One region of the Bacillus sp. SH7-1 genome, then DNA from elsewhere that is predicted to be linked to it. Evidence: riboswitches for the same ligand, from Rfam matches in the RefSeq annotation. Region 1 holds a riboswitch; each other region holds the start of a gene.

Region 1 (7,674 bases):
GGAAATCAGTTTAGAATAATCGCTGGAGCTAGTAGCGGTATTTTCCGTCTTTTTATCTTCAGTTTTCTTGTCTTCGGATTTTTTTTCTTCAGGTTTATTTTCTTTCGTTGTATCCGTTTTTTCTGTCTTATTTTCTTTTTGTTCTTTATTTGCCGTATCGCTTTGACCACATCCAGTTATTACGAAAGCTGCTACGATTACTGCAGAAAATAAAGAAAGTATTTTTTTTGACATGTGTTTTTCCCCCTATTTGTTTAAAACTAAATTCTCACATTAGCCCCACGTTTTATTATAAGAAGGCTAGTCAATATTTACCAGCATTTTTTCTAATTATTTCCATTATTTAAATATTATAATATAATAAAATTGATAGAAGTTTGGAATGGAATAGTGATTTTTATTTTTAAATCATTTGAAATATTACATCATATTGGTATGATAGAAATAGAGGTATATGGAAAGGAGACAAGGACTCAATATGTGGATGAACTTGTAATGGTTAGAAATTAGATAGATGCATTTTTCTCTCATCAGTGAGGGGTTATTTAGCTATCTGTAAATCATTCAAGGACTGCATATTTGGCTTGTACACCCCCTTTGTAAGGATAGATACGTATGAGGGGAAATTTATATCTCTTATATAAAATATGCATCCTTTAAAATTGGAGGAGTATATGATGAATCAATTAAAAAATAAAGTAGCAGTTGTTACAGGTGTAAGTCGTTTAGATGGTATAGGCGCAGCGATTTGTAAAGAATTAGCTGAAGCAGGATACGATATATTTTTTACATATTGGACAGCTTATGATAAAGAGATGCCTTGGGTCGTTGATCAAAGTGAACAAATACAATTAAAAGAAGCTTTGCTAAAAAACGGTGTGAAAGTATCGAGTATGGAGTTAGATTTAACTCAGAATGATGCACCGAAAGAGCTTATAAATAAAGTTACTGAACAACTAGGATACCCTCATATATTAATTAACAATGCAGCGTACTCTACGAATAATGATTTCTCTAATTTGACTGCTGAAGATCTGGATAAGCACTACATGGTCAATGTTCGTGCGACTACATTGTTAAGTAGTCAATTTGCCCGAGGATTTGATAAGAAATCTGGTAGTAGAATTGTAAATATGACTTCGGGGCAATTTCAAGGACCTATGGTTGGAGAACTGGCGTATGCAACAACGAAGGGAGCTATTGATGCTCTTACTAGTTCGTTGTCAGCCGAGGTAGCTCATTTAGGAATAACAGTGAATGCAATTAACCCAGGTCCAACCGATACAGGCTGGATGACTGAAGAGGTAAAGCAAGGATTAAAGCCAATGTTTCCTTTTGGAAGAATTGGTGAACCGAAGGATGCAGCAAGACTCATTAAGTTTTTAGTAAGTGAAGAAGCAGAGTGGATTACGGGACAAGTTATTCATTCAGAAGGTGGATTCAAAAGATAAAAAGAAGGTATCTCATTTTGGTGAGATACCTTCTTTTTTAATCTTTCTTCAATCTTCGTGCGACACCATTTCCTAAAGACTGTAGTCCTTGAACGAGGATAATTAAAATGAACACGGTCGCATACATTACTTCAGGTTCATAGCGTAAATGTCCGAAGCGATATGCTAAGTCCCCTAGCCCGCCAGCACCTACAAGACCAGCCATTGCTGTTGCGCCAATTAAGCCAATCGTTGCAATTGTTAATCCAAGTACAAGGGAGGGACGCGCTTCTTTCACCATGACGTGCCAAATGATTTTTATAGTAGAGACTCCCATTGCTTGATATGCTTCAATAACACCACGGTCTACTTCTAATAAAGCCGTTTCCATTAAACGTGCAATATAAGGAGCTGTAAATACGACAAGTGGTACAATCACACCTTGCACACCAATAGAGGTCCCCATTAGAAACTTTGTAAAAGGTAAAATGAAGAATAATAGAATGATAAATGGAAGAGAACGAATGATATTAATAATTGTATTTAGAATAGGATAGATGATTTTATTTTCGCGCTGTCCACCAGGTCTCGTTAAAACAAGTGTGACGCCAAGTGGTAACGCAATAAGGATAGAAATTAACAGCGAAATAGATGTCATTTGAAATGTTTGAATGGTTGCTTCCCATATGACTTTACCCCATTCATCCAAAAAGGACTTGTTTCCCATAGTCAGCTCTACCTCCTTCTACGATGATTCCTTGCTCTTGTAAAAACGATAAAGCACGGTGAATTTCATTTTGTTCACCTTGCATATGAACGACAAGTTTCCCGTATGCCTCGTTTTTTAATTGCGTAATATTACCGGATAAAATATTCGGATATACTTGGAAACGTTTTGTGGCAACAGCTAAAGCAGGTTCTCCTGAAGTAGTACCAATAAATGAAAGGGTTACGATTTCCCCGGTGCTTTGTAGCTCTTTTTGTACCTCTTCTGGAATTTTCGCTGCAAAGGCACTATTTACAAATTTCTTTGTTGTTACATGTTGTGGGTTTGTGAAAATATCCTTCACAGTCCCGCTTTCGACTACAGCCCCTTGTTCCATAACAGCAACCTGGTCGCATATACGTTGGATAACGTTCATTTCATGTGTAATGAGTAAAATCGTAATTCCGATTTCTTCGTTGATTTTTAATAACAAATCAAGAATAGAATCAGTTGTTTCTGGATCTAAAGCACTCGTTGCTTCGTCGCTTAATAACACTTCTGGTTCATGTGATAGTGCACGTGCAATGGCAACACGTTGTTTCTGGCCACCAGAAAGTTCACTTGGATAGGCATCCTTTCGAGTAAAAAGATCGACAATACGTAAATACTTTTCTACTCTTTTTTCAATTTCTACTTTTGGAATGCCAGCAAGACGTAACGGTAATGCGATATTTTCATAAACGGTAACAGTTTTAAGTAAATTGAATCCTTGAAAAATCATCCCGATTTTTTGTCTCGCTTTTGCTAGTTCTTTTGTAGACAGTGTTGTTAAATCTTGCTCGTTTACAATGATATTTCCTGTTGTTGGTTTTTCTAATAAATTTACACATCGAATTAATGTACTTTTGCCAGCGCCGCTATATCCAATGATTCCAAATACTTCACCCTTTTTTACTTGAAGGGAAGTAGACTTAAGAGCTTCCACATTCCCTTTTTTTGTTGTAAATACTTTGGAGACATTGTTTAATTCAATCATTATCGTCAGCTCCTACCAAGACGGTAAAACAGAACCATCAAATTTTTTCTCGATAAATTCTTTTACTTCTTTAGACTGATAAGCCTTCTTTAATTTATTTACAACAGCATCATCTTTATTTTCAGTACGAACAACGACCCAGTTTACATATGGTGAATCTTTTCCTTCACGGAAGATAGAATCTTTCGCAGGGCTTAATTTTGCACCTAATGCAAAGTTTGTATTAATTGCAGCTGCTTTTACTTCACTTAGTTGTGTTGGTAATTGAGAAGCCTCTAATTCAACGATCTTTAAATTTTTTGGATTTTCAATTACATCTTTTGCAGTCGCTTTTTCTGTAGCCTTTGGATCCACTTTTAAAACACCTGCTTTTTCAAATAGTTTTAAAGCTCGAAGTTCATTCGTTGGATCATTTGGTACAGCAATTGCATCGCCATCTTTTAAGTCCTTTACATCCTTTAAGCTTTTTGAATATACGCCCATAGGGAATGTTACTGTTGAAAATACTTCGGTTAATTTCATATTACGTTCAGCTTTAAATACGTCTAAATATGATTTCGTTTGATAGCTATTTACATCAAGGCTTTTTTCATCGAGTGATACGTTCGGTGCTACATAATCATTAAATACTTTTATATCGATTTCGAGCCCGTCTTTCGCAGCCACTTCTTTTACCTTCTCAAAAATTTGTTCATGCGGTCCACCTGTTACACCGACAGTAATCTTTTTCTCATCTAACGCTTTTACTTCTTTATCTGAACCTCCGCTACATGCGCCTAATAATAATACAGCCCCACTTACAATGCTTAATAATACTTTCTTCATCTATAATTCCCCCTTAATATACGTTCCAAAATAAAAAGCACCTCTCAAAAATAAGAGAGGTGCCGAATAGACAAAATAGATTCCTCTCTTATCTTCCAAAACGAAAACTCGTTTTGCAGGAATTAGCACCTTAGCTTATACGTTATAAGCTCGGTTGCCGGGCATCATCGGGCCAGTCCCTCCGCCACTCTTGATAAGAGTATGTGTATGTAGTTTTTTAATATGGTACTAATAGTAAATCTTACAAAAAGAATTGTCAATGTTATTTTCTGAATATATTTTATTTTAAGGTAATAGAAACATTACCTTTCTTATGTCCCTGTTCCACATACATATGAGCTTCAGCAATTTCTTCTAATCGGTAGGTTCTATCAATAACAGGTTTTAAATGTTCTGTTTCAGTTAGTTCTTTTAGTAGAATCATATCCTCTTTACTTACCTTTGCTATCATTCCATTAACAGATACATATTTTCCATTGGGTGTTAATGTATTTGTGCAAAGGGATTTTTTATACTTCCCAACTGCATCAAATATAATATCGTAGCGCTCGCACCGCTTAGTAAAATCTTCTTTCGTATAATCAATTATTGTATCAGCTCCTAAAGATTGAACGAGTTCAAAATTTGAATTACTACAAACAGCCGTAACGGTCGCACCGAAATATTTAGCAAGTTGTACAGCAGCTGTTCCTACTGATCCTGAGGCACCATATATGAGCACTTGTTTCCCTTTTTTTATACGGCCCTTTCTTAGGAAATGTAATGCTGAAGTTCCGCCAAAAGGAATAACTGCCGCTTCTTCATACGTCACATTGGTAGGTTTTAATGTTATTAATCCACTTTCATGTACGCATGTGTACTCGGCATAACCACCGAGGTTTAGTTCTGTTAATGCAAAAATTGGATCACCTTTTTTAAATTGAGTTACATCTGTTCCTATTTCTTCGATTTCACCGGATAACTCTACGCCGAGTATAGGTTTTCTTGGTTTTCTGAAACCTAATATGATCCGCATGGGAATCCAAAATAAGAGGGGACTATTAAAACCGCGTATTCTACAATCTCCAGTTGATACACTTGTTGCGTGAATTTTAACTAATACTTCGTTCTTTTTAGGCGTAGGTTTCTCTATATTTCGAAGCTGAAGAACGTTAGGTGGTCCATACTGTGTGCAAATGATCGCCTTCATAATGACCTCCTGAAATGAGTTGTTGTTATTTACATCATATTTAAACTCTTCATTAAACATGTCGCTATATAGCGAATATAGATTAAAAATTGTATAGATTTCATAGGAAAAGAGGTGATATTATTTTGGGAAAGGGGGCGACATTATGAAAAAAATTATTTTTATTTCAAGTTTAGTGTTTGCAATCAGTCTAGGGGTAGGGTGTAGCAATGAGAAAACAACAAAAACTGATGAACCGAAAAAAGAAGCCATGCAGAAAGAAAAAGAATTAGCAGCGAAGGATGTTTTCAAGAAAACGAACGAAGCTTTTAAAAATGAAGAACATGTAACGATGACATATGATGTAGAGATAAAAGCTGAAGGAACAGAGATGAATATATTAAAGGCTAAGATGCAATTAGAGCCAAAGACAAAGAATTCTCGTTCTGAAATGAATATTTCTGGTACAGATGTTGTAGTGTATACTGTGGATGGTAAAGTTGCTGGTGAGGTAAAAAACCCTAATACAGGAGAAGTTATAACCGTACCAGAGGAGCAATTAAACGCTGGTGGAATGAAAGCGACTCAAGATATTATAGATAAGTTAGAAGTACCGGAAGTAGTTTTAGATAAAATGAAGATGGAGAAAAGCGGAGATAAATATAAACTGAGATTTACATTAAAAGGGCAAGAAACAGAAAGTATGTTAACTAGCATGGATGAAACGCAGAAGAAAATGTTACAAGCACAAAATGCGAAGATAGAAGAAGTGGATGCAGAATATATCATTACAAAAGATTTTAAATATGAATCAGCAAAGATAGACATGATTATGAGTAGTAATGGCAAGGATAAAGCACACATTATTACGAACGCAAAATATACGTCGTACGAAAAGTTTGACCCAATACAATTGCCAGCAGCAAAGTAACAATTTTGATGAGGGGGGACCTAAAATAAGGTCCCCTCTTTTTGGTATACTTTCTTTTTAGGAAACTAGGTACAATATGAAGAGGGAAAACTGTAGAAGAGGAGAGTGTCATTTGAAAAAAAGAAAGATAGCGGTGGTCATTGTAGCTTATACAGTGTTGCTTGCAACATCTGTAAATACATATAAAGAGCAACTAAATCATCCAATTATGAGCGATGTAGGAAAGTTACTTCCAACGAAAATTAAACGTGTTGAACATGCTGAGGATGAAAGTTCATTAAAACAGGTCGTGCAAGATGCAAACGTTTCTGGAGAGAAGATTTCTATTGCAGGTATGCAGCATAGCCAAGGCGGTCAGACGTATTATCCGAACGGTACGATGCTTGATATGAAAGGGTATAATGAAATATTAGAATTCGATGCGGAGAAGAAGAGGATTAGAGTGCAAAGTGGTGTCACATGGAATGACATTCAAAAGAAAATCAATCCATATGGTCTTGCGGTTCAAGTGATGCAATCTCAAAATATTTTTACTGTTGGTGGTTCATTAAGTGTAAATGTACATGGGCGTGACATTCGTCATGAAGCATTGATTGATACAGTAGAGTCGTTTAGGTTGTTAATGGCAGATGGTACGGTGCGTAATGTAAGTAGAGAAGAAAATGCGGATCTGTTTCCGTATGTAATTGGGGGATATGGATTGTTTGGCGTGATTTTAGATGTGACGCTAAAGTTAACAGATGATGAATTGTATGAAGCGCATACGAAGGTACTAGATTATAAAGAGTACTCTTCATATTTTAAGAATAAAGTGCGAAGGGACGAGAATATACGTATGCATTTAGCACGTATTTCTGTTGCCCCACATTCATTTTTAAAAGAAATGTATGTGACAGATTATGTGTTAGCGAAAGATCAGCAGAGGTTGAAAGAGTACAGTAAATTGAAAGAAGAAAATATTATAGCTGCGCCAAAATTTTTACTCGGTTTATCACGCTATAGTGATTGGGGAAAGGATACATTTTGGGATATACAAAGAAGTTATTTTGAACGTACAAATGGTAAGTACGAAACACGAAATAATGTAATGAGATCGGATAGTGCCTTTATGGAATACGATAATCCAAACTTGACCGAGATTTTACAGGAATATTTCGTACCAATAGATAGTTTTGCAGCGTATATAGATGACTTGCGAAGTGTTTTGAATGAAGAGGAATTAAACCTTCTTAACATTACCATTCGCTATGTAGAAAAGAATGAAAATGCGGTACTATCTTATGCGAAAGATGATATGTTTGCGCTTGTGCTTTTAATTAATCAAGGGCGCTCAGAGGATGAAATAAAGAAAACAAAAGCAGTCATTCAGAAGATGATTGATGTTACTTTAAAGCATAGTGGAAGTTATTATTTACCGTATTATTCTTATCCAGAAAAGGAGCAACTAAAGCAAGCATATCCTCGCATAGAAGAGTTCCTTCAGAAGAAGAAGGAAGTAGACCCAGAGGAACGGTTTGTGAATTTATTTTATAAGGAGTATAACAAATGACATATAGAAGATTTGTAGCATCACAAAGC
Region 2 (7,674 bases), on a different contig from region 1:
GGCCGCACACAATATGTAAAAAAAGATGGCGATGAGTATATTTTCGTTCTGTCTATTCCCTTCTCAAACAAAAGTGAGTTAGCATTAAATCAAAAAGGTGATGAACTTATTATTCGAGCTGGTTCTGTGAAACGAAATATCACATTGCCCAAAACATTAACCCACCTTTCTATTCAAGGAGCAAAATTCGAAGCTGATGTACTAAACATTCGATTTGGAGGTGTAGTGCATGCGTGAGGAGCTACTAAGGAAGGTAATTCGTACAAAAATAAAAGTCGGTATGCATATATTAGAAGAGTTACCCGCCCCAATCCAACAATCAGCTAAGCAAATGCTAAATATTTTACAAGAGGAGCTAGCTGCTTATCCGCAAGAACAAGAGCATCATGAAGATAATTTAAAAAGTATTATAATTGAATGAACATCTCTGGATAGAGGGCCTTTCTAGGCTTTCTATCTCCATATTGGAGTGATGTAAGTTGTCGAAAGAAAATCCCACTATTATGCTTTGGATTATTCCCTTATTATTTTTCATTCATAACCTTGAAGAATCTTTCCAAATGCCTCAATATCTTGCTAATCAATTTTTAATTCATTTTATAACAATCCAACAATTTTTAATTGCCATTTCCGCATTAACAATCTTTGTCCTACTTATCGTCTTTCTATATCAACTAAACTTCTTGCCTTCTATATACTGGATTATTTTTATACAAGGGGCCATTTTCTTCAACTCTGTTCAACATATTATTTTGTTTTTCATTTTCCGTTCCTATAACCCTGGCGTAATATCCGCAGCTTTCATTGTCATTTTTTCTATTTTCCTTTTTTCATCTCAAAAACACTTAATTCATAAAAAGAAATTCGTAATTACACTCGCTTTCAGCTTATTTTCTTATCCTGTTATAATTTGGATTACCTTACTATTCGCTAGCTACTTTCATTCATAAAAAAAGACCAGGAAAACTCCTGGTCCATTACTCTACTTAACAAACATTGGATTCTACGTTATACAAAATTGGAAGGTACAGAATTAGGGTTTGTTTGTTAAGTAGATTATATGTTGAACGAACTAACAGCGGAGGGGTTCCTTCTGTTAGTCCATTAAACCCAATCATTATTTTACGATTTTTTCAAGCTCTTCAAGTGAAAGATCTACTGAAATGGAACCATCATTTGTTTCTTTCTTAATTGCATCTGTTACTTCTTTTGAATGATATAGTTCAATTACTTTTTTCAGTGTTGGATCATCTTTATCTTTCGTACGAGCTGCGAAAATATTAATATATGGCTTCGCATTTTCATTCTTTGGATCTTCTAAGAAAATTGGATCCTTCGCCGGATCTAATCCTGCTTGACCAGCAACACCGTTATTAATAACTGAAGCTGCTACATCTTTTAGTACACGAGGTGTTTGCTGTGCAATAACCGGTGTAATTTTTAACTTCTTCGGATTTTCAGCAATGCCGCTTGGATCTCCAAATAAGCCAAAGTCTTTCTTAAGCTTTAATAAACCTGCTGCATCAAGAAGTTTTAATGCACGTGCTTGGTTCGTTGGATCATTTGGAATTGCAATTTCTGAACCATCTGGAATTTCATTTGCTTTCTTATGTTTTTCAGAGTATAAGCCCATTGGTGCAATTTGCGTTGTACCAACAGCTGTAATATCTAACTTATGCTCTTTTTTAAATTGCTCTAAGAAAGCAACGTGCTGGAATGAGTTTAGTTCAATATCTCCATCAGCTAACGCTTTATTTGGCGTTGTGTAATCGGAGAACTCGACCAGTTTAATTTTAATTCCTTCTTTTTCAGCTTTTTTCTTTAAAATTTCCCAAGCGTCTCCATCCGTTCCAGTTACACCGACGCGAACTACTTTTTCTTTCGCTCCTGCCCCGGTGTCTGCACTTGAGCAGCCACTTAATGCTGAAACCCCTACAATCGCTGATAATGCAAATGCTAAAATTTTCTTCATTTTCTTTTCCTCTCTTCCTTTTTATGATCTGCGTAACAAGACTTTCGCAAAGTAGTTTCCTAAATTTTGAGCTATCTGTACGAGAATAATAAGTAAAACAACCGTTACGAACATAACTGATGTATCAAAACGTTGATAACCATATGTCATTGCTAAGTCGCCAAGACCGCCACCACCGACAAGCCCAGCAACTGCAGAAAATTCAATTAAACCAACCGTCATAAACGTGACACCTAAGATTAATGGTGCTAATGCTTCTGGCACGAGAATTTCAAAAACAATTCTAAGTGGTGAAGCACCCATCGCTTGCGCTGCTTCAATTACTCCTTTCGGAACTGAAACAAGGTTTGTTTCAACCATTCTAGCAATACCAATTGATGCGACTAACGTCATCGGGAAAATTGCTGCCGCTGTTCCAATTGTCGTTCCAATAACGCTTCTTGTTAGCGGGCTTAAAGCTACTAAGAAGATGATGAATGGAACCGGACGAATTGTATTAATAATGATATTAAGAATAGAAAAGACCCATTTATTTTCTAAAAAGTTTCCTTTTCTCGTTACATATAAAAGTAAACCTAGAGGTATACCAAGAATTGTAGCAAATATAAGGGTTACGATTACCATTAAGAGGGTATCCCCTGTCGCATCTAATATGCGAGGCCAAAATATACTCCAATCAACTCGCATGAGCTTCTACCTCCTTCAGCTGCACTTGCAGTCTTAGATGTTGTAATGCTTTTTGGATTTCCTTCTGCTCACCTTGCAGCTCTACTAGTAGATTTCCAAATAGTACATTTTGAAGTTCAATAATATTTCCGTACAGTACATTTACATCGACGTTATAATTTTTTGCGATATATGATAGTACCGGCTGTCCTGTCTCCTCACCAGTAAAAGTTAAGCGGTAAATCTGTCCACCATTTTGAATCTTCGCTAGAACACTTTCCGGTAAATGATCGTTAATAACAGAACGTACAAAGTTTTGAGTCGTTTTTGTTTTTGGCTGTGTGAACACGTCAAACAATTTTCCTTCTTCAATTACTTTTCCTTTTTCCATTACAGCTACACGGTGACAAATTTCTTTCACAACATGCATTTCATGTGTAATAAGAAGAATTGTTAAATTGTACTCTCTATTTACCTTCTTTAATAAGTTCAAAATCTCTGTCGTTGTTTCTGGATCTAAAGCTGATGTTGCCTCATCACATATAAGAATATCTGGTGATGTTGCAAGTGCTCTAGCAATACCTACACGCTGCTTTTGTCCGCCTGATAGCTGCTCTGGGTAATTGTTTGCCTTATCTTCTAACCCTACAAACTTCAGCAGTTCATTTACTCTTTCTTTTATCTCATTCTTTGGTACTTTCGCTAACTTTAATGGATAAGCAATATTCCCAAAAACTGTTCTTGAATTAAATAAATTAAAGCTTTGAAAAATCATCCCGATTCTTTGTCTTAGCTTCCGTAATTCTTTCGTCGATAATGATGTAATATCTTTATTATCTATTGAAATCGTTCCTGCCGTTGGTCTCTCTAACATGTTTACTAGGCGTAATAACGTACTCTTTCCAGCTCCACTAAAACCGATAATGCCAAAAATTTCACCTTTCTCAACAGATAACGTTACATCCTCCACCGCATGAACAGATTGCCCACCCGATTCATATACTTTACTTACATTGTTAAAAGAAATCATTTTTTCCCCTCCTATTTGCTGCAAAAACTTGAAGTAGAGCTTTCGAGGTAAAATAAAAAGTGCTCTCCTTCTTATCAACCATAAAGATAAGAAGGAGAGCACTTATATGTACTCGGTCACATCTTCTCATCTTCCAAGCCTTTCATAGACTTGCTGGAGTTAGCACGGTATTAAAAAACCCGTTGCTGAGGTATCGTAGGGCCAGTCCCTCCACCTCTCTGGATAAGAATGTATCGATTTAATTGTCGTTTAATTAATTCTCATTATAGAACTCAGAATAATAAGAGTCAATACATTTTTTAGAAAAATATTAATTATTCCTTTATTAAAATTTTCAGATGAAATTTCATAATAAAATAGTAATCTTTAAAGTTATGTAAAATTCTCCTCCTGCATATTTTTTAAAAGGATAATCTTCTCTACTAATTGAATACCATTATTTGAATATGAAATCGGAGGAAGATAAATATATGAAAACAGCTCTTTTACTCGTTGATATTCAAAATGATTATTTTCCACATGGAAAGATGGAATTGCGTAATCCAGTAGAAGCAAGCGCATATGCCCGTCAGCTACTACAACTCTTTAGAAAGAAAAACAAACCTATTTTCCATATCCAACATGTAGCGATAAAAGATGATGCTACTTTTTTCCTGCCCAATACAGAAGGTGTGCATATTCATGAAAGCGTACGTCCACTTAGAGAAGAAACCGTTATACTCAAACATTATCCAAATAGTTTCCGCGAAACCGATCTTCTAGAACAATTACAACGTTTAGACATTGAGCACGTCGTCATATGCGGAATGATGACTCATATGTGTATTGATGCTACCGTAAGAGCTGCTTTTGATTTCGGCTTTCAATGTACTGTTATACATGATGCTTGTGCTACAAAAGATCTTTCTTTTAAGAATGCTACTATACCAGCCGTCTATATTCATAACACAATTTTGGCTAGTTTAAATGGAGTATATGCAAATGTAATGAGTGCAGACGAGTTTTTAGCTATAAAAAAACACTCTCTTCAGTGAGCAAAACCGAAAAGAGTGTTTCTTGTCAAACCATAGATTTTCTTTCAAATTGTATTATACAGGAAATTTTTAAAATGAATACTAAAAAATATGACTAATAAGTCAACTTTTCTCTTTGTTTTGTTTCTATTTACATGTTTATCCCGATATTAATAGGGTTTAGCTAGTTTCACTTACCAAATAGTAATATATGGTAAGTGTTTTTTAATTCAAATTAACTAATTTCTCCTATTATTTATCTGTTTGTTTCTTTTTCAAATACTCCGCACGCAATTTTTCAATTTGCTGCTTTTTATCAAATTTGGCAGGCGTCTGCTTTTCATGAAACTTTGCGACAGCTACCTGGCTTTTGTAATCTAATTGATATTTTCCCACTTTGTTCACCTACTTTTCTTTTCTTTAAAGAGAACCTATTCAACAAATATAAATATACCTTATTTTACTGAATTAAACCTTATTACTTTATTAGTTTTTCTACTGACATCTATCTTAATCCACATATAGAAAGTTTTTCAAAAAAAAAAGAGATCTTCGCAAACTGCGAAGATCTCTTTTACTATTTCTTATAAAGTTTCAGAAGTAGTTTTTGCTTGCATGTGAAGTGCTAAGTAGTCAGGGCCACCAGCTTTAGAGTCTGTACCAGACATGTTAAAGCCACCGAATGGTTGGTAACCTACGATTGCACCAGTACATCCACGGTTGAAGTATAAGTTACCTACGTGGAAGTCTTCACGTGCTTTTTCAATATGGTCACGGTTGTTAGTAACAACAGCACCTGTTAAACCGTATTCTGTATTGTTTGCAATTGCAAGTGCATGGTCAAAGTCTTTTGCTTTACAGAATGCTACTACTGGCCCAAAGATTTCTTCTTTCATTAAGCGAGCATCTTCTGCAACGTCAGCAACGATTGTTGGTTGGATGAACCAGCCTTTAGAATCGTCTCCTTCGCCACCAGCTAAGATTCTACCTTCTTCTTTACCAATTGCAACATAGCTCATTACTTTATCGAATGCAGCTTGGTCATTAACAGGCCCCATGTTTGTACCTAATACCGCCGGGTTAGCAACTGTTAATTCTTTCGTTAATTCAACAGCACGATTTAATACGTGATCGTATACATCTTCGTGGATTACTGCACGAGAACATGCAGAACATTTTTGTCCTGAGAATCCGAATGCTGATGCAACGATAGATTTAGCTGCTAATTCAAGATCTGCTTCTTTATCAACAACGATTGTATCTTTACCACCCATTTCAGCGATAACGCGTTTTAACCAAATTTGGCCTGGGTTTACTTTCGCTGCACGCTCATAAATACGGATACCTACATCGCGAGATCCAGTGAAGCTCACGAAACGTGTACGAGGGTGATCTACTAAGTAGTCACCAACTTCAGAACCGTTACCTGGAACGAAGTTTACTACGCCAGCTGGTAAACCAGCTTCTTCTAATACTTCCATAAATTTCGCTGCTACTACAGGAGTTGTACTAGCTGGTTTTAGTAATACTGTGTTACCAGAAACTAAAGCAGCTGTTGTCATACCTGCCATAATTGCGAATGGGAAATTCCAAGGAGAAATGATAACACCTACTCCTAATGGAATGTAAGAGAAACGATTATATTCAATTGGACGGCTTTCTACTGGAATACCGTCTTTTAATTTCAACATTTGACGACCATAATATTCCATAAAGTCGATTGCTTCTGCTGTATCAGCATCTGCCTCATTCCATGGTTTACCTGCTTCTTTTACAAGAATAGCAGAGAATTCATGTTTTCTGCGACGAACGATTGCTGCAGCACGGAATAAAATGTCTGCACGCATTTCTGGCTTTGATTTTCTCCAAGTTTGGAATGTTTCATCCACTACTTGCATTGCTTTTTCAGCTAACTCACGGCTTGCTTTTGAAACACGACCAACAAGTTCCTCTTTATTTGCAGGGTTTACAGAAACAATTTTGTCTTCTGTAGTGATTTTTTCTCCCCCAATAATTAATGGATAGTCTTGTCCAAGATAAGATTCTACTTTCTTTAAACCTTCTTCAAACGCTAATTTGTTAGCCTCCACTGAAAAATCTGTAAATGGCTCATGTTTGTATGCTACTACCATTATTTTTAGCCTCCCCTTAGAAAAACGTTTACATTTTACAACATTATTCTACACGATAATTTAGATTTATTCAAATATTCCTAGACTTATATTTTAAAAATTAATAAATTTTTAAAATATAATAAAAAAAAGAGATTCATACATGCGTATGAATCTACAAAATATGAGTATATTCCAAAACATTTTTTCCAATCAATAATATAGTAACTAATAAAAATAAAGTCCTTACATATCCAACACCTTTTTGAACTGCAAACTTCGATCCAAAATAAGCACCAAAAATCATCGATAATCCCATAATAATACCGTATTCAAAATGAATTACGTCTAAAAATAAAAAAGTAATTAACGATACGATATTACTAACAAAGTTCAAAAGTTTTCCAGATGCTGCTGCTTGAATAAAATCCAAACCAATTAATAAAAATGCAAAAATTAAAAAGGATCCTGTCCCTGGTCCAAAAAATCCATCGTAAAACCCTATCATTAAAATAACAAAGAAAAATATTAATGTTTTTCTTTTCGTCATCTTCTTATAGGTAGATACACTTCCCCAATCCTTTTTCGCAATAATATAAATAGCAATGAATACCAACATCACAAGCACTAACGGACGTAAAATATCCGGCGGAATAAACTTTACTACTAAAGCACCTGCGACTGCTCCTATAACAGTTAACGGGATTAACTTTCCTACAATTTTAAAATCGACCTTTCCCGATCGAATAAAATAAATTGCACTCGTAAACGTCCCCATCGTTGCAGCTAACTTATTCGTTGCAATTGCCGAAGCTGGTGGTAAACCAACAAACATAAGTGCCGGAAGCGAAATCAATCCTCCACCGCCAACAACTGAATCAA
Region 3 (7,674 bases), on a different contig from region 1:
TTAAATAAATACTGAAAATAAAGTATGTGTGTGAAAAGGAATTTAGAAAGAGGTAAATAAATTGGAAAACGCTACACATTTTATTGTGTTTGATATAGAGAGAAATTTCAGGCCGTATAAATCAGAAGATCCGTCAGAGATAGTTGATATCGGAGCTATAAAAATAGAAGCAAGTACAATGAAGGTAATTGGAGAATTTTCGGAGTTAGTAAAACCGGGAGCACGTCTTACTCGTCATACGACAAAATTAACGGGAATTACAAAGAAAGATTTAATTGCTGTCGAGAAATTCCCGCAAATTATAGAGAAATTTATTCAGTTTATCGGAGAAGATTCTATATTTGTTACATGGGGGAAAGAAGATTATCGATTTCTATCTCATGATTGTACGTTACATGGTGTAGATTGCCCATGTATGGACAAAGAAAGAAAAATGGATTTACAAAAATTTGTTTTTCAAGCGTATGAAGAATTGTTTGAACATACACCAAGTTTACAATTTGCGGTAGAACAGCTTGGTTTAACGTGGGAAGGGAAGCAACACCGAGCTTTAGCGGATGCTGAGAATACAGCGAACATACTTCTTAAAGCATATAGCGAGAGAGATATTACTAAAAGATATAAAAGACATGGTGAGCTTGAACTTGTAGAAAACGGCAAACTAACAGAAAAAGCGAAAAAAAAGATGCGGAAATGGGTATTTAAAGAAATGAGAAAAAATACAGAGCGTCCTTTCGTTTGGAGTACATTTGAAAGTAGTGACACGTGGGAAAGTATAACGGAAAGATACTATATAAGTGAATCTACAGTAGAACTTCTGAAAAAGCATTTTCGTACGGCGGTTAGAAAAGCGGAAAGACAGATTAGGTATTTGGCTGAGATGGAGAAAGTAGTAGAAGAAAGTTAGCAGTGTAATCTATTTTATTCATATGTACAACTAGACTTCAGGATTAAGTCACTGAAGTTTAGTTGGAAAATTCACAGCTTGTCTTGTGTTGTTAATGGAATAGTTTATAGTTTTTAGTACGAAGGTACATATTATTTGTTTTTTGAGAAAGATAAACTGAATTTCCAGTTTGAAATATAGTGGTAATAGCATTGTTTATATTGTTCGAATTACGAGTTAATATTCATCTTCTGAAAATGGAATATTTAATCGGTTTTCTACAGTACGTAAACGTTAATTTAAATGGTTCAGCCGGTGGGTGTGTCGCTCAACTGTATTTTCTAATTGACGAACTCTTTCATTTAAGCTATAAACCTGAAAGTTTAACTTTTTTATTTGTTGTTCAAGTTCGTATAAAGAGTAAAATAAGAGTTTGTACAAGGGAGGTGTGATAGTGATAGACTTGGATATTAAAGATGTCACCGTACAGATGGAATTAAACGGTGTTTTTTGGAATGAGGCCGGGATTGCTGAAATGACGGTGACTACAAAGGAAGAGCATTCTCTTATTCTTCAAATAGTAGTTGATTTAGAAAATAGAACTATTAGAGCGACGAGTGCCGAAATAGTGAACGGGTTCTGTCCCCTGTGCAAACAGAAAAAGGACGAATGTAGTGAACTTAAAGACCTACAAAACAAAATGGAAATTTTAGAAGAAGCCTATGATTGGGTGAGAGAGCATCCGGTATATCGTTTTCAACTATCTTTTTATGAGTACAATAAATTTGAGATAATAAAGTAAAAGTTTCATTTTAAGAATATACATAGTGATTAAAAGGAAGCGCACCAAAAACTTTAGAAGGACTTGGTCAACTAGAAATATTGAAGCAAAGATCTTTAATGGAAATAAGCTTGTACAACAAGGCAGGAATCTACTTGATTCTGTAACAAATGTCATATTAGATTAAAAATAATTTTTAAACATAATCATATTTTGTTATAAAGCAGAAAAACCGATTCTACTAAGAATCGGTTTTTCTATAAATGAAAACTATGTCCCAAATAAAAGAGCGCTTATTAAAAGCGCCCAGTAAAAACAGCTATATGGAAGGATTTATTCAATCCCGTTCGGATCATAAGAATACTGCTGCTTATTCTCAATCCGCTCAATCACATCTTGCAATTCATCTGGCTTCAGAAACTCAATCGGAGAGAAGCCTTTCTCAAACGTAAGTGTATCGGCTTCAATCATTAATACGTACCGATCATTTACCTTTGCGATATGTATTTGATCCCCGAAATCAGCAAGCAGGGCCTTCACAGAGATATGATCTGCTTTTAGCTTTAATTCCACTTCAGGAGCATGCTCGACGATTTGAGCGGTAGCTTCCATTACTTCTTCGGTTGAAAATTGTTCCATAATTTCACGTTTTGGACTGGCAGCCCATACTTCCATCGCTTGGTCGAATTGTTCACGTTCTTCCGTACCTTCTTCAAATACATCTTCAATTTGGTCATATACCATGTCCATTACTTGTGTTTTCATAATTTCAGGCATAGAGCGTTCGTATTCGACGAATTTTAAGAAGTCTTCAAAGTAACGGGCGTGTGATGCTTGGTGAATCTTTAGCTCGCCCACTTCGACCATACCTTCTTCGGGCATGTACGGATATTGGATAGATTTCATATTTTTTGTTGTGATGGCCATTTCAACGTTACGAATCAGTGTAGATTCATCGGAAATGGAAGCGACTTTCGGCTCGAAGTCACATTTCATAACGAAAACGAATGGATCATCAAAGTATTTGCGTAGTTTTGCTTGCGCAATTAAAAATACACCACCGCGTACAGCACTTGTGTCAAGATATGTATAAACGAGAGGTTCGCTCATATCTTTGAAGTTTTCCTTCGTATCTGCAAAGCGAATGCGATTAAATAGGTTGTAATGAGGGTTTGAATCAAGTTCGTGCCCTTCTTCTACAATGAAGCGACCGATTTTTGTCGGAGCTTGTTCTGTTTTCGCATGACGTTCTACTTTTCGCTTTGAAATTTTTAATAATTCTCCATTCAAAAATTCTTTTAAGGAGCTATCTTCATACTCTTCAGCGTCTAATGTTTGAAAATGTTTGTAGCGTTTATCAACAGCTTCACCTTTTCCTTCTACTTGTACAACATAAAAGGAAAGATAATTTATTTCAAAATCCATATTTATCACCTTGTTTCATTTCGTTAACTCTTACCAGTATAGAGATGGAAAAAACTTTCGTCAATTTATATAAGGAAGGGGGAGCCCCTTCCTTCATATATTTTTTATTTTCGAAATTAAAATCCGTCTTCTAATGCTGAAAATGGAATGTTTAGCCTGTTTTCTATTGTACGTAAACGTTGGTTTAAGCGGTTTAATCTACGTGTATGACGCTCAACCGTGTTTTCTAATTGACGTACTCTTTGCTCAAGCTCATTTACTCGTCTTTCTAGTTGACGGTTTCCAGTACCAGGAAAAGAGATTGGAAGTTGGAATTGTCGATTTTGATCATATAGATTAACTTGTTCTGCTGGATCTATATATTGTTGGTATTGTGCTTGTAAATCATATTGAGGCTGATAACCATTTTGGTTATATGGATCGTATGGATTGTAGGGGTACATAAAAACATCCTCCATTTCTTTAAAATAGGTTAAATTCACCATAATGTATGTGCAAAAGCGGAGCGATGGCACGGCAAATACCTATTTATGTTCAAGAGAAGTTTCTTTATAAATAAGAATATGGAGTTTTTACATTTGTATTTCTTTTGTTTTATGGTATATACTGGATAAAAGAATGGGGTTACATAAAGGTTACAATTCTATCAAACTCAAACTTTTATGCAAATATGTATAGACATTCGGAAAAGAAAAGGGTAATTTATATAGAGTAAAAAATAACTTGTAACAATTTATAAATATATTGTAAAATGATTGTAACAAAACATACATAAAAATGAAATAATACATAAAAGTAATATTGGGAAAAAGGGGAGAGTATATTGTTCCGTAAAGTAAAGGGTATATTAGTTGGGGTGTTATGTGTAGCTGTAGTGAGTGGCTGTGGTACAAAAGTAAGTGATGTTGCATTAGTAAGTGATATTGGTGGCCACACGGTAGAGGCTAAAGCAGAAGTACAGGATTCTATTAGTTTAGTAGATGGTCGTACAGGTACGGAAGTGAAAAAGCTAGATTTATCGAGTCTAGGTTATTTTGAAGACGAAGTAAAATTTAAAAAATCGGTAACAAAGGTTGCTAGCGAGGTTGGGAAAAGCGTTGACAAAAAGATGGTTCCTTCACGTTTAGCATCTGATGGGAGTTGGCAAGAAGGAAAACCTGCTTATGAATTGATGGAAAAAGAGTTAGTAGATAAATTATTAAACGTTGGTATGTGGGATTCTTCATATCAATTACCTATTGTTGAGAAAAAGCCTACTGCAACAATAAGTGATGCGCAAGGAAGTGGTACGGTAATTGGTAGATATGAAACGAATTTAGGTGGCTCAACAGGTGGCCGTATTGAGAATATTCGTTTGTCAGCAGCGAGCATAAATGGAGTTGTATTAGCAAAAGGAGACCGTTTCTCTTTCAATGCATTAATTGGTGATACAACGCCAGATAAAGGATATCAATTAGGAAAAGAAATTGTAGATGGTAAATTAGTAGATGGATACGGTGGTGGTGTTTGTCAAACATCATCAACTTTATACAATGCAGCAGATCAAGCTGGTTTAAAAATGGTAGAGAGAACGACACATTCTAAAACAGTAGGCTATGTTCCACAAGGAAGAGATGCTACAATTGCGTATCCATACTTAGATTTAGTGTTTGAAAACACAAATGATGCACCTGTGAAACTTTATATGGGCATCCAGGGCGGAAAGTTAGTTGCTGAAGTACATAAAATGCGATAAGAATAATAATCTATAAAAAAGCCATGCTTTCTATTAACAATAGAAAGCATGGCTTTTTCTGTGCAGTTTATTGAGTATTAATGATACGCTTCAAGACTCGGTGAATGTAAGGACCAAGATATTTGGAAAAGTATTGAATTTAATTCTTAGTTTTCCTATTGACATTATATATAATTAACTGTATTCTTCATAATAACAACGAAATAAATGGAAAAATTTATTGGTTTTCTTATCAAGAGAGATGGAGGGACTGGCCCGATGAAATCTCAGCAACAGGCTACACAAGTACTGTGCTAATTCCAGCAAACGTATGAAGCGTTTGGAAGATGAGGGGAAATGGATTAACATTCAACTCTTCTTATATGTGTAAGAAGAGTTTTTTATTTAGAGAGGGGGGATAGAGTGAAGTTTGATGTAACGTATTTTTTAGAAAGTTTTCCGCAATTATTTAAGTATGTATACATAACTTTAGGAATTACTGTAGTTTCAATGATTATTTCTTTTGTTATAGGGATTTGCTTGGCAATCATAACGAAAAACAAAACAAAATTTTTATATTCTATTGCAAGAGTATATATATCTTTCTTTAGAGGAACACCTTTATTAGTTCAATTGTTTGTGTTGTATTTCGGATTGCCGCAAATATTTCCAACCTTTACAGTACTTACAGCGATGCAAGCAACTTTAATTGGTCTCAGTTTAAATAATGCTGCTTATTTGTCAGAGATTATTAGAGGCTCATTAAATGCTGTGGAATCAGGACAAATGGATGCTTGTTTATCAGTTGGAATGACAAAAGCGCAAGCGATGCGACAGATTATCTTTCCACAAGCTATTCGTGTTGCAGTACCGTCACTTGGAAATAATTTTGTCGGATTGTTAAAAGAATCTTCTTTATCTTTTGCAGTTGGGGTGGCTGAAATTTTAGCGCAGGCGAAAATGTTAGCGGCACAATCGTATCGTTATATGGAAAGTTACTTAGCGGTAGCGATTGTATATTGGATTATTACAATTGTAATTAGCTGGGGACAGAAAAAGTTAGAAAAGAAACTCGATGCACCGTATTTGTAACAGGGATGAGGTGATATGTGTGATTGAGATAAGTAATTTGTATAAATCTTACGAAAGAAATGAAGTACTAAAAGGAATCTCACTTACTGTAAATAAAGGAGAAGTGGTAGTCATTATTGGACCTTCTGGTTCAGGTAAATCGACACTATTAAGATGTTTAAATTTATTAGAACAACCAGAGGATGGAAGTATTAGAATTGAAGATTTAGAGATTCATGCGAAGAAGCTTTATAAAAAGGAAATAATAAAATTACGCCAAAAAACAGCAATGGTTTTTCAAAACTATAATTTATTTAAAAATAAAACAGCATTGCAAAATATTACAACGCCATTAACAGTTGTACAGAAAAAAAGTGAAGAAGAAGCAAAAAGAATAGCAAGAGAAATATTAAAACAAGTAGGTTTAGCTGAAAAAGAAAATTTCTACCCAACGATGTTATCAGGTGGGCAACAACAAAGAATAGGTATTGCTAGGGCAATGGCTTTAAATCCCGCTGTATTATTGTTTGATGAACCGACTTCTGCACTTGATCCAGAATTAGTGAACGAGGTATTGCAAGTCATTAAGGATTTGGCAAGGCAGCATATAACAATGGTTATTGTCACACATGAAATGAATTTCGCAAAAGAAGTAGCGGACCGTATTATATTTATGGCTGATGGCATTATTGTAGAGCAGGGAACGGCAGAAGAAATTTTTCGCAATCCACAAAATGAGCGTACGAAAAAGTTTTTACGACAATTGAATGCTTCAGAAGAAGGCAATCATTTCGTTATTTAGGAGGAAAAATTATGAGGAACTCATCATTATTACTAACATTGGCATTAACAGTATCGGTTGGGCTTTTATCTGCTTGTGGTTCAGATACAGCGAGCAAAAAAACAGATGAAAAAGTAGTGAAAGTCGGGACGTCTGCAGGTCGTAGTCCATTTATTTTTAAAGAGGGTGAGAAAGTAAGAGGTTTTGATGCTGAAATTATTGAAGCGGCTGCTAAAAAAGCTGGGTATAAAGTTGAATGGAACGTTTCTGATTTTGAAGGATTATTCGGTTTATTAGACTCAGGTCGTATTGATACGATTGCAAATGAATTATCGGTCTCTCCGGAAAGAAAAAAGAAATATGACTTTTCAGTTCCATATGTATATTCAGGATCTGTTTTCGCGGTGAAGAAAGATAATAATACAATTAAATCGTTAGAAGATCTAAAAGGAAAGACTGTAGGTGTGGGGCTTGGTACAGCTGGGGAACAAGAATTAAAAGCTTTAAATAAAAATAATGCTTTTACAATTAAAACGTTCTCAGAGGATCCAACAGCGGAATTGAATGAAGTAGGACTTGGCCGTGTAGATGCTTACTATAATGATAAAGTGCAAGTAGAAACAACAATTAAAAAAGCGGACTTAGATAATGTGAAAGTAGGATTTGGTCCACTTAAATGGGGAGAGATTGCATTTCCATTTGCAAAAAATAGTGAAAAGTTAGAAGATATAAATAAAGCGTTAAAAGAATTAGAACAAGATGGGACATTAAGCGAAATATCAAAAAAATGGCTGAAAGTTGATGCTACGAAAAAACAAAATTAAGTTATGTTCGTTGAATGTGGCTATTGTCCATCAACTTATATAAAAATAAAAGAGAGCTGGAGAGGAAGTTATTTATGGTACAAATTCATTCAAAAACACGTATTGGTCATGTGGAATTTAAAGTGAAAGATTTAGAACGTCAAATTGCCTTTTATGAGAATGTTGTAGGCTTAGAAGTAATTAAGCAAGAGG
Region 4 (7,267 bases), on a different contig from region 1:
TAAATAATCCCAAACTCTACTAATTTACTTTTAAAAGAAGACATTCTAAACGCAACAATCGTTCCAATAATTGTAATAATTAAAACGATAGGATAACCAATTAACTGTACATTTGTTAACGTAAATTGTTGATTCGGATTTCCAAATAAAATATTTGTAAGTAACCAATATCCCCCTATTCCAATTATCATTCCTAAAATAGTCTTTACACTTCCGCTTTTATCCTTCTCCATCTCTTTCGCTAATTCTTCCGCATACTCTTTTGGTGAATCACCAAATATATCACTTACCGTCTTTCCCTCTTTCTCACCTTCTATTAAATGAAGCTCTGCATCTTCTAGAAAGGCGTCCACATCTTCTTCTTTAATTCCTTTTGTTATTAAATACACTTTCGTATCGATTAAAAACTTTTCCCCTTCTTTAGAAATCTTCATAATAATCCCTCCCTTATTAAACCGTTTCTCTTCTATTCGTCTTCATCATAATTTCAAGGAAAATTAAAATAAACAAACTTCCGTATAAACATATAATTTGAAATAACATTGGAACAAGGTCTTCCGATGTAAATTTTTTAAACAATAACATAGTAGAAAGTGGAATGATTAAATATAAGTTTTTAAACCATCCTTCAAAATATATATTGATCGCTACTGTGATGATAAAAATCCCACCAGCTAATATATAACTTTGCATTTCGGTGAATGTAAACATTTTGGTAGGATATTTTACATCTAATATCGTAACAACTCCTATTAAAAACATTGGCGCAATCATGACTAAAAACCACATAGAAAACCATGTTTTTGTAAAGCTTGTTACGAAGGTCATTTTACGAAGTAGAAAATTAGGCCCCATTACAGCTACGATCAATGTAAAGCTATAGCCAATGCACTGAATAAGTGAAATCTGTAGAATTCCGTTATTCACTATTAAGATAGAAGCAATAATCCAAAAAGATACGATATTCATTACTGTAAAACCAATTTGCTTCCACGTTTCTTGTCTATCTCTTTCCATCACTTTTACAAGTTCATTTGCATATTCTTTCGGTGAGCTTCCGAAAATATCTTCTACTCTTTTCCCATCACTTTCACCTTCTATTAAATGAAGTTCTGCGTCTTCGATAAAGCTCTCAATATCGCTTTCTTTCACACCCTTTGCGGTCAAAAATAATCTCATATCTAATAAAAACTTCCGTGCTTCATTTGATAACATTATTTTCTTCTCCCCTTCCCTTCAAGTAGACGTTCCACACTACTTTGCATCGCTTCCCAGCGATCCATAAATTCATCAAGTGCATCTTCACCTTTTTCTGTTAATGTATAATATTTTCGCTTTGGGCCAGATGGAGATTCCTTCATTACACTTGTTATTAATCCTTCCTTTTGCATCCGTATTAATAACGGATAAATACTTCCTTCACTTGCCATGGTAAAGCCATACTTCGCTAGCTTTTCACTCATTTCATAACCGTATATTTCACCTTCAGAAATAATAGCAAGTAAACATCCTTCTAAAATCCCTTTCAGCATTTGACTTGTCGACATAATTCAAATCCTCCCACTATCTTGTTTTACAAGATAGATAAGCGTAAGTATCTTGCTTTACAAAACAGTATAGCAGGGACTATTTTGTAAAGCAAGATAGCTAACAATATTTTTCCAAATGTTTGCAGGAATTTTATTATACCCTCTCTAAATAGAGCAATATGAAAACTTTATTATGAAGGAGTGTTTTTCATCATGGTTACAAATCGAGTTGTTTTTTTAACAGGCGCTGCAAGTGGTATTGGTTATGAAATGGGAAACGCTTTTGCAAAAGAAGGTGCAAAAGTTGTTATTACCGATCGTCTTGAAGAACGTGCAAAAGAAGCTGCTGAACAACTACAAAAAGAAGGCTATCAGGCTATCGGTTTAAAATGTGATGTTACATCTGAAGAAGAAATTACAGCTGCAATTTCTCAAACAGTTGATCATTTCGGTTCATTACATATATTAATTAATAACGCAGGAATGCAACACGTTTCACCAATTGAAGACTTTCCAACCGAAAAGTTCGAACTGCTTATTAAAATTATGCAAATCGCTCCTTTTATCGCAATTAAGCATGTCTTCCCAATCATGAAAAAACAAAAGTATGGCCGAATTATTAATGTCGCTTCCATTAATGGCCTCGTTGGATTTGCAGGAAAATCCGCCTACAATAGTGCCAAACATGGCGTAATTGGATTAACAAAAGTTGCTGCTTTAGAAGGCGCTACGCATGGTATTACTGTAAATGCTCTTTGTCCTGGTTATGTCGATACCCCTCTCGTCCGCAACCAACTACAAGACTTAGCCACGACTCGAAATGTACCACTTGAAAATGTTTTAGAAGAAGTCATTTATCCACTTGTGCCACAAAAACGCTTATTACAAGTACAAGAAATTGCTGATTATGCGATGTTTTTAGCGAGTGAAAAAGCGAAAGGTATAACCGGGCAAGCTGTTGTTATCGATGGTGGTTATACTGCTCAATAAAAATAAAGTTTGCTCACGAAGAGCAAACTTTATTTTTTATCGCGAGGATCGTCATGCTGTAGTAATTGCCGCGGCAACTTTTCTATTGCAACAATTACCCCATCTAATTTATTTTCAATCCGATGGAGTAAATATAATGTTACCACAATTGGAAACCCTACATTACCTATCATCTTAATCCACTCTTCCATCTTTTTCGCCTCCTTTCATTATATAAATAAGAGAAACGAACACATTTAGGCATAAAAAAACAAGCTATTATGTATTAGCTTGTTTTTTCAAACAATGATGCAATTTCTTGCTTATAATTTCCACGTATAATACCTTTCTCAGTAACAATACCTGTAATTAATTCATTCGGTGTTACGTCAAATGCAGGATTATAAACATCAGTTCCAATTGGTACCACCTGTTTCCCAAAAATTTTCGTAACTTCTGTTTCGTCTCTTTCTTCAATAACAATTTCAGAGCCTGTTTGTTTCGTTATATCAAATGTAGATAACGGAGCTGCAACGTAAAATGGAATATTGAAATACTTTGCTAATATAGCTAAATTCATTGTTCCGATTTTATTTGCTGTATCTCCATTTGCAACAATTCGGTCCGCTCCCACAATAATCGCGTTTACTTCTTTCGTTTGAATAGCATGAGCTGCCGTATTATCTGTAATAAGTGTTACATCAATATCTGCCTGTTTTAATTCCCACGTTGTTAAACGTCCGCCTTGTAAAACTGGTCTTGTTTCACACGCATACGCATGTAAACGTATACCTTTTTCTTTCCCAATATAAAACGGTGCTAATGCAGTACCATATTTAGCAGTTGCGATACTACCAGCATTACAAATTGTTAAAATGTTATCACCGTCTTTAAAACATGTTAATGCATGTTCTCCAATACTCCGGCATACCGCTCCATCTTCTTGCTGAATGAGAAGCGCTTCTTCTTCTAATATTTTTTGTGCTTCTTTTATTGTAGTAATTTCTCGAATAGATTCTCTCATACGATCGATTGCCCAAAATAAATTGACTGCTGTCGGGCGTGACGTTCCTAAATAATTACAATCTCTATTAAACTTCTTTTGAAATTCTTCAATATGTACAGTGTTATATTTTTTTGATGCAAGCGCCAAGCCAAATGCAGCTACAATTCCAATTGCAGGAGCTCCTCGTACTTCTAGCATGACAATACTTTTCCATACCTCTTCAATCGTCGTTAATGTTTTATATTCTGTGCTATGCGGCAACTTTGTTTGATTTAATACTGCAATAGCATCCCCTTTCCAACTTACAGACCTCGGAATAGTAACAATTGTGCTCATGCTTTTACCCCTCCAGAAACTGTCTGTTGAAATAGTGTTCGGAACAATTGAATATCAGCACTCTTGGATTCATATTTTATTAGTTCTTTACCTAAGGATAACGCTTTTTTCTTAGCTTGAATTCTCGTTTCTTTATTTGTTATTTCATCTAAATCAGCTACATGCGCTAGGCCAATTGTTCTACGGATAAGCTCACATCCAGCAAATCCAACAGCATCCGTAAAAATATTTTGCAAAATAATTGGTAACCATTGTTTTTCTTTCGTATATGCTTCTACACCTTCTCCAATCCATAACCTCGTAAAAGTTTCTACAAAATAACTCCATGTCTTCTCTATATGGAAAAATAGTACACTTCTCTGTTCTTCTTCTCTAGATAAAGCATTTAATAATAGATTTGCAATAAATTGACCGATGTCAAATCCAAATGGACCATACGTTGCAAATTCTGGATCAATTACTTTCGTTTCAGAAGGTGATGAAAAAATACTACCTGTATGTAAATCCCCATGAATAAGTGCTTCTTTTTTCGTTAAAAACTTATATTTATATTGCGCTACTTTTAGTTTTAAAGTTTTATCACTCCAAAGTTCATCAACAGCCAATTGTAACTCCGGCTCATAATCATTCGTATCGTAATGACCAAACGGATCTGTAAACACCAAATCTTCTGTAATTTTGCAAAGGTCTGGGTTTACAAATGTACCTTCTAGTACCCTTTTCTCTTCTGACTGTAAACCAAAATCTGAAGTATAAAATAAAACATGCGCTAGAAAACGACCGATATGTTGGGATAAAAGTGGATACTCTTCTCCATCTATTAATCCTTTTCTTGTAATTGTTAGTCTTGATAAGTCTTCAATTACTGTTATTGCTAACTCTTCATCATGACTGTGCACTAACGGAACATAATCCGGTATATACTTTGCAAAAATTTGTAATGCCTTGCTTTCAATCGTCGCTCTTTTTATAGACAATGGCCAGCTCTCACCAACCACTTTCGCATATGGCAGTGCCTGTTTTATTATAATAGACTTCTCTCCATCATCTAATTTAAACACATAATTTAAATTTCCATCTCCAATTTCATGACAAACTACATTTGCTTTCTTTTCAAAATAACCGCGTGCTTTCGCATATTGTATAGCTGTTGTTTCAGTTAATGAATAATATCCCATCGTCTTCTCCCCCTTTTTTTAATTCAGAGGTTTTTCTGACGTAGAAAAACCTCTTTCCACTAAGAAAGAGGTTTGAAGTTTATCTTCTCCCCTCTTATCTGCCAGAAAGTTTTACTTTCTGCTGGAATTAGCACCGTGCCTTTTGGCGTAAATAGACGCCCCATTTCACAATGGTATTACGGTCGGTTGCTGGGCTTCATCGGGCCAAATCCCTCCACCTGCTCTTGATAAGAGTTGTATAATTTTTTGAATTTTTAACTTTATGTTGAAGACTATACCAAGAATAAAAATCACTTGTCAACATTTTATTTGTATAATTCTGGACGACGATCTGCAAAAACTGGAATTCCTTTCCGTACTTCTTTAATTTTCTCCAATGTAAGCTCTCCAAATAAAATTGATTCTTCTTCATTCGCTTCTACAACAACTTCGCCCCAAGGGTCGACAATTAAAGAATGACCGGCAAACTCATTATTCGGATCCTTTCCTGCCCTATTACATGCAATAACATAACACTGATTTTCAACTGCTCTTGCTTGCAATAGCAAACGCCAATGTGCTAAACGAACTAATGGCCATTCTGCTACAACAAATAACACTTTTGCACCTTTAGCAGTATGAACGCGCATCCACTCCGGAAAACGAATATCATAACAAATTGTGCCAGCGCACTCTACATCATCTAACTTAAATTCACCTGTACTATTTCCAGCGATTAAATATTTATGCTCATCCATAAGCTGAAATAAATGCACTTTACTATATTCATTGACTAGTTCTCCTTTATTCGTTACAACATACATTGTATTTGTAACACCTTGTTCTGTTTGCTTTGCTATAGAACCACCAACAATATGTACACCATATTGTTTCGACCATTCTATCAACTTTTCTTTCGTTTCCAATCCATCCCTATCTGCAATTTCAGAAAGTCTCGTTAAATCATAACCTGTTGTCCATAGTTCTGGTAAGACGATAACATCTGGTCTTTCCTTCATTGCTTCGCTTATTTTATTCTTAGCATTCTCAATATTTTTTTCTACATCTCCAAAGACAATATCCATTTGAATACATGCGACTTTCATTTTTTCAGCCCCATTCTCATTTTTTTCTTTACAAAATACTGGAAAGATTATATCATTTGTCACTAGAATTGTAACAACTTTCAAAAGAGGTGGAAAGTATGAAATCATTTCAACCTTCTGAGATAGTAACATCATTGCCAACACAATTTTTCGCTTCACTTGTTGCAAAAGTTAACAAAGTCGTAGCAGCTGGTCACGATGTTATTAATCTAGGTCAAGGTAATCCAGATCAACCAACACCGCAGCATATCGTAAAAGCTTTGCAAGATGCTGCAGAAAAGACCGTTCATCATAAATATCCGCCATTTCGCGGACATGAAAGCTTAAAAGAAGCCGTGGCAACATTCTATCAACGTGAATATGATGTAGTAGTAAATCCAAAAACGGAAGTTGCTATATTGTTTGGTGGAAAGGCCGGATTAGTAGAATTACCAGTTTGTTTTACAAACCCTGGTGATACTATTCTCGTTCCAGATCCAGGCTATCCAGATTATTTATCAGGAGTTGCTTTAGCAAAAGCACAATTTGAAATAATGCCGCTTATTGCAGAAAATAATTTTTTACCAGATTATACGAAAATTGATGACTCTATCGCCGAGCGTGCAAAATTAATGTTTTTAAACTATCCAAATAATCCTACAGGTGCTACTGCATCAAAAGATTTTTTTGATGAAACTATTCATTTTGCTAATAAACACAATATATTAGTTGTTCATGATTTTGCTTACGGTGCTATTGGGTTCGATGGTCAAAAGCCTGTTAGTTTCTTACAAGCAGACGGTGCCAAAGATACAGGAATCGAAATTTACACATTATCGAAAACTTTCAATATGGCTGGCTGGCGCATCGCTTTTGCTGTAGGTAATGAAAGTGTGATTGAAACAATTAACTTATTACAAGATCATATGTATGTTAGTATTTTTGGTGCAGTTCAAGATGCTGCCCGCGAAGCACTATTAAGTTCACAGTCTTGCGTAGTAGATCTTGTAAATAGTTACGAATCCCGGAGAAACGCTCTTATTTCAGCTTGTCACTCAATTGGTTGGAAGGTAGACATTCCAACCGGATCATTCTTTGCATGGCTTCCTGTACCGGAAGGTTATACATCCGAGCAATTTTCTGATATTTTACTAGAAAAAGCACACGTCGCAGTTGCTCCTGGTG

The links. Region 1 has a riboswitch for S-adenosylmethionine ahead of DN390_RS18650 (MetQ/NlpA family ABC transporter substrate-binding protein). Riboswitches for the same ligand answer to the same signal wherever they lie in the genome.
Region 2: linked by a shared signal. The riboswitch ahead of DN390_RS19435 (methionine ABC transporter ATP-binding protein) and the one ahead of DN390_RS18650 (MetQ/NlpA family ABC transporter substrate-binding protein) in region 1 are both predicted to bind S-adenosylmethionine.
Region 3: linked by a shared signal. The riboswitch ahead of DN390_RS26335 (amino acid ABC transporter permease) and the one ahead of DN390_RS18650 (MetQ/NlpA family ABC transporter substrate-binding protein) in region 1 are both predicted to bind S-adenosylmethionine.
Region 4: linked by a shared signal. The riboswitch ahead of mtnK (S-methyl-5-thioribose kinase) and the one ahead of DN390_RS18650 (MetQ/NlpA family ABC transporter substrate-binding protein) in region 1 are both predicted to bind S-adenosylmethionine.

Annotation. Positions count from the first base shown of each region.
Region 1 is NZ_QNUD01000021.1:75,503-83,176, reverse strand. It holds gene DN390_RS18670 (DUF5068 domain-containing protein) at 1-234, opposite strand, end outside; gene DN390_RS18665 (SDR family oxidoreductase) at 675-1,451, shown strand; gene DN390_RS18660 (methionine ABC transporter permease) at 1,489-2,157, opposite strand; gene DN390_RS18655 (methionine ABC transporter ATP-binding protein) at 2,132-3,172, opposite strand; gene DN390_RS18650 (MetQ/NlpA family ABC transporter substrate-binding protein) at 3,185-3,997, opposite strand; SAM riboswitch class I at 4,083-4,197, opposite strand; gene DN390_RS18645 (NAD(P)-dependent alcohol dehydrogenase) at 4,278-5,186, opposite strand; gene DN390_RS18640 (hypothetical protein) at 5,332-6,096, shown strand; gene DN390_RS18635 (FAD-binding oxidoreductase) at 6,209-7,645, shown strand; gene DN390_RS18630 (MFS transporter) at 7,642-7,674, shown strand, end outside.
Region 2 is NZ_QNUD01000024.1:22,266-29,939, reverse strand. It holds gene DN390_RS19460 (ArsA family ATPase) at 1-237, shown strand, start outside; gene DN390_RS19455 (DUF3926 domain-containing protein) at 230-421, shown strand; gene DN390_RS19450 (HXXEE domain-containing protein) at 504-950, shown strand; gene DN390_RS19445 (MetQ/NlpA family ABC transporter substrate-binding protein) at 1,118-1,972, opposite strand; gene DN390_RS19440 (methionine ABC transporter permease) at 1,994-2,659, opposite strand; gene DN390_RS19435 (methionine ABC transporter ATP-binding protein) at 2,649-3,668, opposite strand; SAM riboswitch class I at 3,792-3,897, opposite strand; gene DN390_RS19425 (cysteine hydrolase family protein) at 4,139-4,702, shown strand; gene DN390_RS30710 (hypothetical protein) at 4,934-5,077, opposite strand; gene pruA (L-glutamate gamma-semialdehyde dehydrogenase) at 5,266-6,813, opposite strand; gene DN390_RS19415 (TSUP family transporter) at 6,968-7,674, opposite strand, start outside.
Region 3 is NZ_QNUD01000042.1:25,898-33,571, reverse strand. It holds gene DN390_RS26360 (exonuclease) at 62-907, shown strand; partial or broken gene DN390_RS31710 (hypothetical protein) at 1,184-1,252, opposite strand; gene DN390_RS26355 (hypothetical protein) at 1,341-1,688, shown strand; gene DN390_RS26350 (DUF3900 domain-containing protein) at 2,001-3,092, opposite strand; gene DN390_RS26345 (hypothetical protein) at 3,209-3,577, opposite strand; gene DN390_RS26340 (VanW family protein) at 3,916-4,827, shown strand; SAM riboswitch class I at 5,054-5,160, shown strand; gene DN390_RS26335 (amino acid ABC transporter permease) at 5,230-5,898, shown strand; gene DN390_RS26330 (amino acid ABC transporter ATP-binding protein) at 5,918-6,679, shown strand; gene DN390_RS26325 (amino acid ABC transporter substrate-binding protein) at 6,691-7,482, shown strand; gene DN390_RS26320 (VOC family protein) at 7,557-7,674, shown strand, end outside.
Region 4 is NZ_QNUD01000009.1:337,935-345,201, forward strand. It holds gene DN390_RS10690 (DUF1129 domain-containing protein) at 1-434, opposite strand, end outside; gene DN390_RS10695 (DUF1129 domain-containing protein) at 451-1,215, opposite strand; gene DN390_RS10700 (PadR family transcriptional regulator) at 1,215-1,547, opposite strand; gene DN390_RS10705 (3-hydroxybutyrate dehydrogenase) at 1,743-2,519, shown strand; gene DN390_RS10710 (YvrJ family protein) at 2,549-2,710, opposite strand; gene mtnA (S-methyl-5-thioribose-1-phosphate isomerase) at 2,785-3,840, opposite strand; gene mtnK (S-methyl-5-thioribose kinase) at 3,837-5,018, opposite strand; SAM riboswitch class I at 5,110-5,252, opposite strand; gene DN390_RS10725 (carbon-nitrogen family hydrolase) at 5,324-6,187, opposite strand; gene DN390_RS10730 (pyridoxal phosphate-dependent aminotransferase) at 6,202-7,267, shown strand, end outside.